DNA from 2 places in the Vibrio sp. SCSIO 43133 genome. Region 2 is predicted to be linked to the other one. Evidence: predicted binding sites of a transcription regulator. Region 2 holds the regulator's gene; the other holds the start of a gene.
What was found. Region 2 encodes PurR, which represses purine synthesis genes. Its sites were predicted from a motif close to TNANGNAAACGTTTNCNTNA; they were not measured.
Positions count from the first base shown of each region.

Region 1: the regulator PurR is predicted to act here: its motif matches at 3,235-3,254, upstream of purM (phosphoribosylformylglycinamidine cyclo-ligase).

Region 1 covers NZ_CP068024.1:2,819,593-2,827,193, forward strand. Annotated here, with positions in the region: gene JKJ11_RS13275 (DUF2066 domain-containing protein) at 1-864, opposite strand, end outside; gene JKJ11_RS13280 (uracil-xanthine permease family protein) at 1,138-2,379, shown strand; gene upp (uracil phosphoribosyltransferase) at 2,447-3,073, opposite strand; gene purM (phosphoribosylformylglycinamidine cyclo-ligase) at 3,319-4,359, shown strand; gene purN (phosphoribosylglycinamide formyltransferase) at 4,364-5,002, shown strand; gene JKJ11_RS13300 (class II glutamine amidotransferase) at 5,087-5,929, opposite strand; gene lpcA (D-sedoheptulose 7-phosphate isomerase) at 5,980-6,555, opposite strand; gene fadE (acyl-CoA dehydrogenase FadE) at 6,873-7,601, shown strand, end outside.
Region 2 covers NZ_CP068024.1:2,395,306-2,402,906, forward strand. Annotated here, with positions in the region: gene mukF (chromosome partition protein MukF) at 1-282, opposite strand, end outside; gene cmoM (tRNA uridine 5-oxyacetic acid(34) methyltransferase CmoM) at 294-1,076, opposite strand; gene elyC (envelope biogenesis factor ElyC) at 1,191-2,084, shown strand; gene torR (two-component system response regulator TorR) at 2,196-2,906, opposite strand; gene torD (molecular chaperone TorD) at 3,187-3,840, shown strand; gene purR (HTH-type transcriptional repressor PurR) at 4,143-5,147, shown strand; cyclic di-GMP riboswitch class I at 5,327-5,414, shown strand; gene JKJ11_RS11335 (TfoX/Sxy family DNA transformation protein) at 5,530-6,120, shown strand; gene JKJ11_RS11340 (TVP38/TMEM64 family protein) at 6,240-6,923, shown strand; gene JKJ11_RS11345 (putative signal transducing protein) at 6,923-7,258, shown strand; gene JKJ11_RS11350 (alpha/beta fold hydrolase) at 7,236-7,601, opposite strand, start outside.

The DNA.
Region 1 (7,601 bases), 420 kb from region 2:
CGTCGAAGCTAAGCGCCCTAATGCACGTTCCAGAGTAAAGAACGCATCTGCACTCTTCATACCGGTAAAAGACACAGTAACGGTGCCTGCACTTTCGCCGCTAATCACTGTTGCATTTTTAGAGGCGTAATAGTCACTGACTTGATCGATAAGGTTAGCCATTGCAACGCCACCTGACGCTGAACCAGTGATAGGCTCTAACTGGTTTCGACCTAAGGTTTCTGGTGCTTGGTCGTATAGTGTCCAGCGTAAACTACTACCTTCAGCTCTTACAACCATCACCGCATCTACAGGATAACGCTGAGTTGCTTGTGATATTGGGCCAACAAAGCCTCCCCACAAATCTGTTGGTTGAATTCCCGTCATGTCATCAAAGTCGCCAACAGGGAACGTTACTGGAAGCCCACGTCGTTTCGCTTCTTTTCTTAACTGATTCGCCGCTTCAGAATTGGTATGCTCCCAAGTGATAGCGCGATCCCGACCATCATCTTCAACCAACCACACCATGACATTGGCGCGCTCAATTGGCCAAGACGACAAATCAGCTTGCTTCAATAGGGTGTTAATTTGCTCACTATTGAATGTCATTCTTAATGCTTGCTCACCATTTAGCCGCGTGTAACCCAACTGTGTAATGAACTGAGAGCTCTTGCCTAGTGCTTTCTTTACCACGGGATTAGCCGCAGCTTTCGAATCACCACTGGCTTTAATGAGTACTTCCAGCATGCCTTGCTGGCGAGCCACTTCATCAGCGTTCGGTTCTTCAGAATTCACCACCACTTCGGTCGAGTAAATATCAACCTTGGTCAGTGCATAAGCTGGCAGTACAAAGACTGTTGCCAACAACCAAGCTAAATAACGCATAAGCATCCTAAATTACAAAGATATAAGTCGAAATGATAAGCAAGTATGAGTTCAGGAGCAAGCCAAGTGCTTCAAGGTTTGGTTAATATTTTTTGCCACAGCCCCTATCCATCAAGATCCAAAGCACGATATCTGGCCTTGTATAGAAGTTTTACTAACAAATAATCCAGATTTTTTACCAAGATCATTAAGTAATCGATTGCAAAGTGATATTATCGCGCCAATTTGCCCAAAGCCCTTGGGTGAAACTTCTATTTGCTTGGATATCAAACTATGAAAACTATCTTACAAGGTTCGCAAATGCTATTCGTCGCGTTTGGTTCCTTAGTCCTAGTACCGCTGCTTACTGGGTTAGATCCTAACGTTGCTCTGTTTGGAGCTGGTGTGGGCACACTGTTGTTCCAATTAATCACCCGTCGTAGCGTTCCTATTTTTCTAGCGTCTTCTTTTGCTTTCATCGCTCCGATCATGTTCGGTGTTCAAACTTGGGGCGTCGGTGCCACTATGGGTGGCTTGATGGCCGCAGGTGTTGTTTACGTCATAATGGGTGCCGTTATCAAAGCAAAAGGCGTGGAGATCATTCACAAGCTATTACCGCCTGTTGTAGTAGGCCCGGTTATTATGGTGATTGGTCTTGGCCTAGCGCCAGTTGCTGTAAACATGGCATTGGGTAAAACTGGCGATGGCGCCATTGAACTCGTCAACGGTAATGCCGCACTATGGATTTCGTCAATTTCGCTATTAGTGACTATTGCTGTCAGTGTCTTTGCAAAAGGTTTCCTTAAGCTTCTGCCTATTTTCAGCGGAATCGTGGCGGGATATGTCACTAGTTTAGCATTTGGTGTCGTTGACTTTACTCCTGTTGTTCAAGCGTCTTGGCTGTCGATGCCAAACTTCACTACTCCCGAATTTAACATCAATGCAATTCTGTTCATGTTACCTGTTGCGATTGCACCAGCGGTTGAACACGTTGGTGATATGCTAGCCATCTCGAACGTTACTGGTAAAGATTATTTGAAAAAGCCAGGGCTTCATCGCACCATCACAGGTGACGGCGTAGCAACAATCGCAGCCTCTATGGTAGGTGCTCCGCCAAACACGACGTACAGCGAAGTTACCGGCGCTGTGATGCTAACCAAAGCGTTCAACCCAGTTATCATGACCTGGGCGGCAGTGACTGCGATCGTCTTAGCATTGGTAGGTAAACTTGGTGCTATTTTACAAACCATCCCTGTTCCTGTGATGGGCGGCATCATGATCTTGCTGTTTGGATCTATCGCTACCGTAGGTCTGAATACACTGATTAAGAACAATGTTGATTTGCATAAATCCCGCAACTTAGTGATTGTCGCTATCACATTAGTATTCGGTATTGGCGGCATGGCATTTGGTATTGGCGACTTCAGCCTTCAAGGTGTGAGTTTGTGCGGTATTGTGGCGATTGTTCTTAACCAGATTCTTCCTCATGACCTAGGTGAGAATAAAATGGTTGATAACGCTCAAATGGAAGATTAATTGCTCTGAACGCAAAAAAAGGCTGACACTTGTCAGCCTTTTTCTTTTTAAATCATCAGACTCTTAATTATTGAGTACCGAAAATCTTATCGCCAGCATCACCTAGACCTGGAACGATGTAGCCTTTGTCATTCAGACACTCATCGATAGCAGCAGTATATAGCTCAACATCTGGGTGGGCTTTTTCTAGTGCTTCGATGCCTTCTGGAGCAGCAACAAGAACCAAGACTTTAATTGCTTTACAGCCTTTTTCTTTCAGCAGGTCGATGGTGGCAATCATAGAACCACCCGTTGCTAGCATTGGATCAACAACTAGCGCAATACGCTCGTCGATGTTTGACGCTAGCTTGTTGAAGTAAGGTACCGGCTCCAATGTTTCTTCATCACGATAGATACCAACAACACTGATACGTGCGCTTGGCATGTGCTCAAGCACACCATCCATCATACCTAGACCAGCACGAAGAATTGGCACTACAGTCACTTTCTTACCTTTGATTTGGTCTACTTCAACAGGACCATTCCAACCTTCAATAGTTACTTTCTCAGTTTCAAAGTCTGCGGTCGCTTCATACGTCAACAGGCTACCTACTTCTGTAGCAAGTTCACGGAAACGCTTTGTGCTGATGTCCCCTTCACGCATCAAACCCAGTTTGTGCTTCACAAGAGGGTGTTTAACTTCAACAACTTTCATGTCCTACTCCGGCAATTTTTAACAAAACCTGCAAATTATACATGGTTTCTTTTGCTATTTCAGTCAAGATTATAGGTTAATGGTGTTTTTTCCGCATATTTACTCGCTTAAATCTGCCTATATCAACAGATTACCCTCACTCAAAAATAGTTTGTAATTTCTTACGCAAACGTTTTCCTTTTTGTTTAAACCCCTGTTAGAATAGCGCCGCTTTTCACATCCATTTATTTATCGAGGACTGTCCCGTGAGCGGAAACAACACTTCCCTAAGCTATAAAGACGCTGGTGTAGATATTGATGCTGGTAACGCATTAGTTGACCGTATTAAAGGCGCGGTTAAGCGCACTCGTCGCCCTGAAGTTATGGGAGGCATCGGTGGATTTGGTGCTTTATGTGAGCTGCCAACTAAATACAAAGAGCCTGTACTCGTATCTGGAACAGACGGTGTCGGTACCAAACTGCGCCTAGCTCTAGATATGAACAAACACGACACTATCGGTATCGATTTGGTTGCGATGTGTGTGAATGACTTGATTGTTCAAGGTGCAGAGCCATTGTTCTTCCTCGACTATTACGCAACAGGCAAACTGGACGTAGACACTGCAGCTGATGTTGTATCTGGTATCGCTGAAGGTTGTATCCAAGCTGGTTGTTCGCTGATTGGTGGCGAAACGGCTGAAATGCCTGGTATGTATGAAGGTGAAGACTACGACGTTGCTGGTTTCTGTGTCGGCGTCGTTGAAAAATCAGAAGTTATCGACGGTACAAAAGTCGCTGCCGGTGACGCACTTATCGCGGTTGGTTCAAGTGGTCCACATTCAAATGGCTACTCTCTTGTACGCAAGATCTTAGAAGTATCTGGCGCAGATAAAAACGAGATGCTAGGTGAACGCACAATTGGTGAACACTTACTAGAACCGACGAAAATTTATATCAAATCAGCTCTGAAAATGATCGCTGAACACGATATCCATGCAATCTCACACATCACAGGTGGTGGCTTCTGGGAAAATATCCCACGCGTACTTCCTGAAGGAACAAAAGCTGTGATTGATGGCAAGAGCTGGGAATGGCCAGCAATCTTCAACTGGCTACAACAGAAAGGTAATGTTGATACATTTGAGATGTACCGCACCTTCAACTGTGGCGTAGGTCTAATTGTTGCTCTGCCAAAAGATCAAGCAGAGGCAGCAGTTGAACTATTAAAAGCTGAAGGCGAAAACGCATGGGTAATTGGTGAGATCGCGACTGCACAAGCTGGTGAAGAGCAAGTAGAGATCAATTAGTTTCATGAAGAATATTGTTGTTTTAGTTTCAGGAAATGGTACCAACTTGCAGGCGATTATTGACGCTTGTGAGTCCACCATCGAAAACGCCAAGGTTCGAGCGGTATTCTCAAACAAAGAGTCCGCTTTCGCCTTAGAACGTGCACGTAAAGCAGGAGCGGAGGCTGAGTTCCTTGATCCAAAATTAAGTGAAACACGTGAAGCGTTTGATGCTGAACTGATGCGTCGTATTGACGTGCACAAACCTGATTTATTGGTCTTAGCAGGCTACATGCGTATCTTAAGTGGCGAGTTTGTACGCCACTACATGGGACGAATGATCAACATTCACCCTTCACTGTTACCAAAATATCCAGGTTTGCACACACATCAACGTGCAATTGATAACTGTGATGAACACCATGGCACCAGTATCCATTTTGTTACTGAGAAGCTAGATGGTGGTCCAATTATCTTGCAAGCTAAAGTTCCGGTATTCGATGATGATACAATTGAAACACTAGAACAGCGTGTTCAAAGTCAGGAACATAAGATCTACCCGCTGGTTGTAAAATGGTTCGTCGAAGGCCGCTTATCTATGGATGGTAGCAAAGCGATGTTGGATGGTTTAGAACTTGGCCCTCAAGGCTACGCAGACAAATAACCCTCTAACTCACAACGAGTCAATATCAAAAAAGCGAGTGATTCCATCACTCGCTTTTTTCTTATGTTCCAGTTTGATGTGGACTTATAACGGCTCAGTAGGCGCTTGGCTTGCAGGCTTTGCCTCCGCAAACTCCACGTCTTTTAACTCATCAACATTGCTGGCGACTAACTCCCCAAAATGAAAAAGGTTAAACTCACCCGGCTTCATTCGATGCCAACTCTCATTACTAGTCAGCGGTTGAGTCGCAACAACCGTCACCACATCGTTAGGTGTTGTCTCTTCGTGGAAGTTAATCGTCACATCTTCATCAAGTAAAGTCGCTTTACCAAATGGGGCTTTACGCGTGATCCAGTACAAATGGTTAGTGCAATAGGTCATCACAAACTCACCATCACTCAACAGCATGTTGTAGACACCGTATTCTCGCAACTCATCACAACATTCGGAAATGTATGCGAACATCGCCATCATGTCTTGCGGTGGTTCAGGAAAGCGCTCATCCAATTTTCGCAGCAGCCAGCAAAATGACAATTCACTGTCAGTTTCGCCAACTGGACGAAAGTGACCAGTTTCCAGCCCTTGATAGTCACTGAGCTGACCATTGTGTGCGAATGTCCAATAGCGCCCCCATAGTTCACGCGTGAATGGGTGCGTATTTTCTAGATTAACCTGACCACGGTTCGCTTGTCGTATATGACTAACAACTGCACGACTCTTTATCGGATAGTTTTGAACCAACTCCGCTATTTTAGAATCACAACTCGGTTGCGGATCTTTAAAGGTTCTAAAACCTTTCCCTTCATAAAAAGTTATACCCCAGCCATCTTTGTGAGGACCGGTGTTGCCACCCCGTTGAATCAAACCGGTAAAGCTGAAACAGATATCTGTTGGCACATTTGCACTCATGCCAAGCAATTCACACATTGAGTTCCCTACTCTTTTTCTTCCACAATAATGTCACTAGTAAACTGAGATTATTCCATCTCTTTTTCAATCAATTGAATCACAATATGAATGATCTTGATGTGTACTTCTTGAATTCGATCCGCATAACCAAAATGCGGTACGCGAATCTCAATATCAGCAACACCTGCCATTTGACCACCATCTTTACCGGTAAGGGCAATTGTCTTCATGCCTTTTGCCTTGGCAGCTTCAATAGCTTTCAAAATGTTGCCAGAGTTACCCGATGTAGAAAGACCAAACAAAACATCACCAGAACGACCTACTGCTTCCACATAACGTGAAAATACGTAATCGTAACCAAAATCATTGCTAACGCATGAAAGGTGGCTTGGATCAGAAATGGCGATACCAGCGTAACCTGGGCGGTTCTCACGATAGCGACCTGTTAGCTCTTCAGCAAAGTGCATCGCGTCACAATGCGAACCGCCGTTACCACAAGACAGTACCTTGCCGTCTTGCTTGAATGATTCCGCAATCATTTTCGCTGCTGCTTCGATCTGCGCAATGTTGTGATCGTCGCTCAGGAATTTGTTTAGTACGTCTGCCGCTTCAGTAAGCTCGTTTCTAATTAGATCTTGGTACATAGGTTTATTCTCTTTATTTTCCGACATCAACGCGTCGTTGCGATTACCTGAGTTTAACTATAAACCCCCAATTCTGTCGATAGGCATAGGCTCATCTAACTCCCTCCCTGATTCGTTTTTCATAGCTTCGCATTCGAAACTGGTGGGAAATTATACAAAGCTCTCATTTTTGAATCGAATTAGAGTAATTACTTTTGAAAATTTACATTTGTGCAATAATTGAGTTACAATTAACACTGGTACGACCTCTTACCTTACGTATTACTAAAACGGTCAACCACTACAACAACGATAAGTACCCAGATAAAGGAACAATCATGGACATCTTGCTCTCTCTCGTCGCCTTGCTCGGCGCAGTTGGATTCAGTTTCTACCAACGAGCATCGCTGGCAAAATCTTTATTACTCGTGACCGCTGCTATGGTCTTAGGTTCACTACTCGGTGTATTTGGCGCCATCATATGGGCGTTGTACGTTGCTACGGTAGCGGTATTGTGTGTTCCTTCTATCCGACAATCACTGATTTCTGCTAAAGCGCTTAAACTATTTAGGAAAGTGCTTCCTGCCATGTCTCAGACAGAAAAAGAAGCATTGGATGCGGGTACGGTTTGGTGGGAAGCAGAGCTTTTCAAAGGCAAGCCAAACTGGCAAAAGCTACAGAATATTAGTCAGCCAAAACTTAGCGCAGAAGAGCAAGCCTTCTTAGACGGTCCTGTTAACGAAGTCTGTGCGATGGTGAGCGATTATCAAGTCACTCACGAGCTGGCTGACCTTCCACCAGAAGTCTGGCAATACCTAAAAGACCACAAATTCTTCGCCATGATCATTAAGAAAAAATACGGTGGCCTTGAATTTTCTGCGTATGCACAGTCTCTCGTTTTACAAAAACTAACTGGCGTGTCGGGTGTCCTTTCATCTACCGTTGGTGTTCCTAACTCCTTGGGCCCAGGTGAACTCCTTCAGCACTATGGTACAGAAGATCAAAAAGACTACTACTTACCTCGTCTAGCCGTCGGTAAAGAGATTCCGTGTTTTGCTCTAACTAGC
Region 2 (7,601 bases):
ACGACTTAGCAGCCTCTGTTTAACTAATTCATTAATTGCATTATTGGCACGAAACGCGGTCGCTTCGCCCGTTTGCTCGAACTGTTGGGTGACGATCTTAAACGCATCATGCAGTTCCCCTTCCCCAAGTTCTTCATCAAATCTTTCATTACTCAATACCGCAATGGATATGAGAAATGCCAGCCGTTCAGTGGAAAGATTCAATGCAAAATCATGCTGTTTGACCCAGCCGACAAGTTCATCAATCGGTCGGTCATCTGCAATCAGAGTGTTATCACTCATGGTCTTTCCTGTTATTGTTTTTTCCTCGCCCATACATGTATGTATCGGCCCATGGAGAGATAGGGTTCTTGGCGACACAGCTGCTGTTCTATTTTTAGAACATCTTCAGCGGTGTAGTCTCCCATGTATTGCATATTGCCAATGTAATCACTGAATGAACGAATGCCAGATTTGCCACATATTTCAAATCCCGCATCCTCTATCCATTGATACACTTCCTCTGGCTTCAGCCCTTTTTGTGGCTGAAGCTTAAATCTTTTTCTATGCGGCATGCCTTCAAGTACATGAGGAATATTGCCACATATGACGTTCTTAAATACCAATCCATGATGATTGTAAAACATGACAGAAGCGATACCACCAGGTTTCACTTGCTGCAAAACCGCTTCTAGAGCGGGTCTAGGTTCAGCTAACCATTCCATAACGGCATGAAACAACACCAGGTCTACTGGTTGACTCATATGTTCTGCAATACGCTGTACTGGACTATGTATCCAGCGATATTGCGAGAGTAGCCCGTTTTTTTCAACATCTGCCTTGGCCAACTTGAGCATTTCAGAAGAGAGGTCACACAATGTGATCTTGTGTCCTCTCTCAGCAATTCGTTGCGAAACTTGCCCTAATCCACCACCTGCATCTAAAACTTCTAGTTTTTTTCTTGTATCATCCAGCGCAGCGAGAGCTTGGGTTAAGTCTTCCCAAACAATAGTTTGGCGGATTTCACCCTTCTCTGAGCCGTAAATATTTTTTGCAAATTTGTGGGCGATATCGTCGAAATTTCGGTCTTGCATCACGGTATATTGAGTTAAGATAACCAGTTGTACAGCTATTCTGTCATATAAGTGACAGGAATAAAGGGGCAACTCCCTTTTTTAGCGTTAAGTGGTGTTTTTTCGGACTATTATTCTATGTTTGAGCTGAAAAAGGTTGTGTCTTCATTACTAATGCCTTTACCTGCCATGTTAATTCTTGGCTTCTTGGGCTTAGTTCTCATCATGTTTACGGCACGCCGTAAACTAGGAAGCGTGATTATTCTCGTGTCTCTGTGTGGGACTTTTCTTATTTCATTCCAACCCTTATCTAGCCGCCTGTTAATGCCACTTGAGCGCCAATACAGTGCGTTCTTACCCATTAATGAAACCATCGACTACGTGATGGTCCTTGGTGGTGGGCACGTGGTCGACGACCAAATTCCGCCCACTTCAGAACTGAGCCGAGCTTCATTAATGCGCTTAAGTGAAGGTATCCGAATTCTCAGAATGTATCCAGGCGCTAAATTAATTCTATCTGGTTATGATGGTGGTACCGGTGTCAGTCACGCTAGAACCATGGCGAAAGTTGCCCTTGCTTTAGGTATTGCTAAACCGGATATCATTTTGTTGGAAACAGCAAAAGACACATGGGAAGAAGCCCGACAAGCTGCTGGATTCGTGCAAAATAAGAAGCTGGTTTTGGTGACGTCAGCTAGCCATATGAAGCGCGCTATGCACGAATTTGAAGCTGCAGGCTTAAACCCACTCCCGGCGCCAACTAACTTCCTAGCACAAAAAGACATCGAGCAAGCATGGCAGAAATATACGCCATCATCTCGCTACTTGGAGCAAACTGAGCGGTACTGGCACGAGACCATGGGGTTAATATGGCAAAACCTTCGTGATTGGGTGGCTAACGAAGGTAACCAAGAGTTTTTACCTTCCGTTTCTGAGTTAGAGTCTTCTGAGGGTGTAGATAAGATCACTGAGCAAGACATTGAAGCGCAGCTTGCTCCTGAAGAACCGCAAGAAGCCGCAAACGCTCAATAAAAGTCAGGCACAAAAGAAAACGCCACACTTATAAAGTGAGGCGTTTTTTTCGACTATTCAAAAAGTCTAGTTGCAACGGACTTTATGTCATGATTGCAACAGAATAGAAAGCTAATCACCGGCGAACATATACCCTTCACCGTGAACAGTAATGAAAATCTGTGGGTTCTTCGGATCCAGCTCCATCTTCGCACGCATGCGACGAATTAAAACATCAATAGTGCGGTCGTTTGGCGCGTCAACTCGATGGCTAATCATATTAAGTATACGCTCTCGGCTAAGTACCTGGTTAGGATATGCCGATAGTGCTACTAAGAGTTCGTACTCTGCCTTAGTGAGTTTTACTGGCTCTCCATTGTTACTTAGCGAACGGCGTTGCTTGTCAAACACCCATTCACCAAAGTAAATCAAGTTCTCATTCTGCACCGATTCTTCAATAATAGGTTGTTTTCTGGCTAGAGAAATACGCCATAGCAAATTTTTGACGCGGACTAGGAGTTCCCTCAATTCGAATGGTTTCGTCACATAATCATCTGCGCCCATTTCCAAACCAACGATACGGTCGATACTATCTGTGCGACCCGTCACTAGAATGATGCCAATATCCGATTGACTTCTTAATTCACGCGTTAGCATCAGTCCATCTTCTTTCGGCAAGTTGATGTCTAACATCACCAAGTCGATGCTGGCTTCCTGTAGAATCTGACGCATTTGTTCGCCGCTCTCCGCTTCACTCACCAAGTAACCTTCACTTTCGAAGTAACCCGCTAGTTTGCTGCGCGTAACGACATCATCTTCCACTACTAGTACGTGATATTTCATGTCTTTCTATCTCAATCTTTCAATGACAGAGTCATTCTATTCATAATTAGTCACAATTCTAGCCTACATTGACGTGAATTGAAGAAAACTTGCTTTTTCTTGATTCAAAACAAATAGAAATCTTAACTTCAGATATGCAACAGAGATTTATCCAAAAACCTTGTTCCACATGACCATGTCTTCACAACCCTTCATTTTTCGTCTTTTTTTTTCACATCAATGATTACTGTTGTTCATCTTTATTAGCTAAAATAGAGATAACACTTTTGGAGATAAGAAAATGCAAGAAATCAAAGCATTTAACGAACAACGTGCTGAATTATACTGGTGGCTTTCGAGCCTCTTTGCTAGAGAACTAACCACAGAAGAACTCGAGCAATATCAAAGCCCAGATATACGCGCTTTCCTTACCGGACTGGGTGAAAACCCAACACTATCAGCTCCTATCGCCTCTATGGTCGACGCACTAAACAGACTGCAAGTAAGAGAAGATGCCCAACTTGAGTTGTCTGCTGATTTTTGTGATCTGTTTTTGAAAACAGATAAGCATGGGGCGCTACCTTATGCTTCTTTATATATTGGTGAGTCAGGTCTGTTAAACGACAAACCCGCTCAAGTGATGTCAGAGTTGCTTGCGGAGCATAATATTGCGGTAACTGAAAACTTAAACGAACCAGCGGATCATTTGGCTATTGAGCTCGATTTTCTCGGGAACCTCATTATTCGTTCCAACGAATTAGAGTCAGAAGCTCACATGAATGAGGCGATGGAGCAGCAAGCAGAGTTTATTGAACAACACCTGCTAACTTGGGTGCCACAATTCGTGACTAAATGTCAGCAGCACGATGAGTTTGGTTTTTACGCCGCGGTATCAACAGTACTTCAAGCACTCATCAAGCTAGATCTTGATTACTTAAAAGGTGATCAAGCCTAAGATTTTGAGGCGCATGTACTGTTTATCACTCACCGTTACAGACAAAAGTGCGCCTTATCTATAAATTTGTTGTATAAGTGATTGCTTGTATCAATGGGGAAGACTACAATCCGCCGTTTAAATGCAAAAGCCGCTTTGGTATTCAACAAGCACAATAATAATCTGTCGAACTGTTGAACCAAACCGCTGAAAAGCGGTTTTTTCATTCAGAATGCACTACTTATTAGGAACCCATATATTGGCTTCCAGAATTCGAAGCGGTATTGGCTATTAATAGCACTCCGCGATAAAAGGATATAGCTATGGCAACAATCAAAGATGTCGCCCGTCTGGCTGGCGTTTCAACGACCACCGTTTCTCACGTAATTAATAAAACTCGTTTTGTAGCAGAAGCCACACAAGAAAAAGTGATGGCAGCGGTAGATGAACTTAACTATGCACCAAGTGCGGTTGCTCGTAGTTTGAAATGTAACTCGACCAAAACGATTGGAATGCTTGTCACTCAATCTACAAACTTGTTCTTCTCGGAAGTCATCGACGGTGTTGAAAGCTACTGCTATCGCCAAGGCTATACTTTAATCCTATGTAACACGGGTGGTGTCTACGAGAAACAGCGCGACTATATTCGCATGCTCGCAGAAAAACGTGTTGATGGCATTTTGGTTATGTGCTCCGACTTAACTGAAGAGCTACTAGAAATGCTAGACCGTCATTCAGATATTCCGAAAGTGATTATGGACTGGGGCCCAGAAAGCTCTCAAGCCGACAAGATCATTGATAACTCGGAAGAAGGCGGCTATCTCGCAACTAAATATCTGATCGATAACGGTCATACTGACATTGCATGCTTGAGCGGACACCTAGAGAAAGCCGTTTGCCAAGAGCGTATTGTCGGCTATCAGCGTGCTCTAGCGGAAGCGGGTATCGAGATGAAAGATGACCGAATCTTAGAAGGTAACTTCGAATGTGATACGGCCGTGATTGCCGCTAACCGTATTGCAGCAATGGAAGTTCGTCCAACTGCCGTATTCTGCTTCAACGACACCATGGCATTCGGTTTAATGAGTCGCCTGCAACAATTAGGTGTAAAAGTTCCAGAAGATATTTCCGTTATCGGTTATGACAATATCGAATTGGCTGAGTATTTCTCTCCACCACTAACAACAGTGCACCAACCGAAGCGTCGTGTAGGTAAGAATGCGTTTGAGATTCTTCTAGAACGAATCAAAGATAAAGGTCACGAAAAACGCATTTTCGAAATGCACCCTGAGATTGTAGAACGTGATTCTGTCAAAAAACTCACATAATCCTGAAAAAAGTGCCTTTCTAGGCACTTTTTTTTGATCCTCATCCAATAAACTGAACGCTTTATTGTTTGTTTCGACACACTCTCCCGCACAAATCCCAATCGATTATCTGAAGCAATATCACACTTTTACCATACAACCGTCATAGATGTGAGTCATTTTCATTTATTCTAAATATGTCACGCACAGGGCAAACCACTTGAAAGGGTGGGACGCAAAGCCACCGGCCTAAACCAAATTTATTTGATAGGTAGCGGGGTTACCGATGGCAAAGGTATTAGCATTCTTTTGGTTTACCGCTAACAGAAGGCTGACACCCGTTTGCTATACTCTCGGACCTGATTTTGGTGACACAATCAATAACACCGAGAAAAGAATAAGCATGGACAATCCTATACTAAAAAACTCGATGCAATTGTTCGCTCAGCTTGGAAGAGTTAAGTCTCGTTCTATGTTTGGTGGATTTGGTATCTTTATTGACGATACCATGTTTGCATTAGCAGTGAATAACAAATTACATATCAGAACTAACCGTCAGACGATCGCTAAATTTAAGCAACTTGGCTACAAGCCATACGTTTATAAGAAGCGTGGGTTCCCCGTTGTCACTAAGTATTTCGCACTCCCTGAGGACTGTTGGCAAGATCAGGATGTTATCTTGACTCATGCTCGCTCTGCCTTAGAGTTCGCAAAAACAGAAAAAGTGCAACAGTCGGAAACAAAACCCAATCGACTCAAAGATTTACCTAATTTAAGACTGGCTACTGAGCGTATGCTTAAGAAAGCTGGAATTGAATCGGTATACGATCTGCAAGAGCAAGGTTCTGTGGAGGCTTTTAAAGCAATCCAACGAACTCACTCAAATACTGTAGGTCTTGAGTTACTTTGGGCGCTAGAGGGTGCCATTAATGGCACGCACTGGTCCGTGATTCCGCAAAATAAAAGAGAAGAATTGGCCAGTCTTATAAACTAGCCCTTATCGCTCTATACAAAAAATCAGCCTAACGGCTGATTTTTTTAGTTTATGATGAAAGTAAATCTATCCACGCCCTGTCTACTAAACTAATACAGAGTCGTCACAAGGACAGCATCATGAGCAAAAAGCTAATACTCGGAATCGCACTTCTCGCCGTCATTATCATTCTAGGTGTTAATTTTGGACAATATTTAACACTGGAAAATGCTCAGGCTCAGCAAGCTGCACTCAGCGAATATATCAGTCAGAATTTTGTTACTGCCGCATTAGTGTACTTTTTTGCCTATATTGCCATTACCGCATTCTCAATTCCGGGAGCTGCAGTCGTTACGTTACTAGGTGCCGCTTTATTTGGCTTTTGGACCAGCCTTCTTCTTGTCTCTTTTGCTAGTACCATTGGTGCAACCATTGCATTTTTGAGTAGTCGCTTTTTATTGCGTGACTGGGTTCAAAGCAAGTTCGGTTCAAAGTTAGAAACTATCAATAAAGGTGTAGAAAAGGACGGGGCTTTTTATCTATTCTCGCTAAGATTGATTCCGGTATTTCCGTTCTTTTTAATCAACCTATTAATGGGCTTAACACCAATTAAAGTGTCAAAGTACTATTTAGTGAGCCAGCTAGGCATGTTGCCTGGAACTGCGGTTTACTTAAATGCCGGTACACAGCTCGCCAATATTAACAGTTTGTCAGGTATCGTTTCCCCAGCAGTTTTAGCTTCATTTGCCTTGTTGGGATTATTTCCACTGATTGCTAAGTGGATTATGGCGCGAATTTCTCGCTCACCACAGGTACAAGAATAATGAAGGTTTTTATTGGCAATAGTCCGACGGAAGCACATATCGTTCAACAACAATTGAAAAATGAAGGAATCCTTTGTGAAGTTAGAGGTGAAGGGGTTTACACGCTTCGAGGTGAAGTGCCATTTGATGAAAATACCTTGCCTTATGTCTGGCTAATCGATAACAAACAACATGTTAAAGCGAAAGCTATCATAGCCGAGTGGCAAGAACAGTTAAAAGCAGATTTGGAAAAAAGGGATTGGGTGTGTCCAAGGTGTCATGAAGTGAATGAAGCGCAGTTTGGCGCCTGTTGGAGTTGCCAAGCGTTAGCGCCTACTGAGGTGTCACCGACTTAATAAAGGCAATTGAGTGACGATTGAACTCTTCGGGGTTCTCGACATTACAAACATGGCCACAATCTTTAATCTCTAATAGTTGGCTGGACTTATGTTCAGCCACCATTTCTTTCACCGGCTTGATGAACATGTAGTCTTTCTCACCCATTAGGTACAGGGTCGGAATCGGTAGTTCCCTCTCCTTGAAGTAACGATTCAGTGGGTTGACTTCCGTAGTTAGTCGATACCAACGCTTAAATTCGTTTTGGCACAGTTTCTTAGCTTCTCTAACAAACAAGTGGCGAGACTCTTTCTGTCCCCTCTGAGGCATCACAATGTACGCAAATAAGCTGTAGAGCCACAT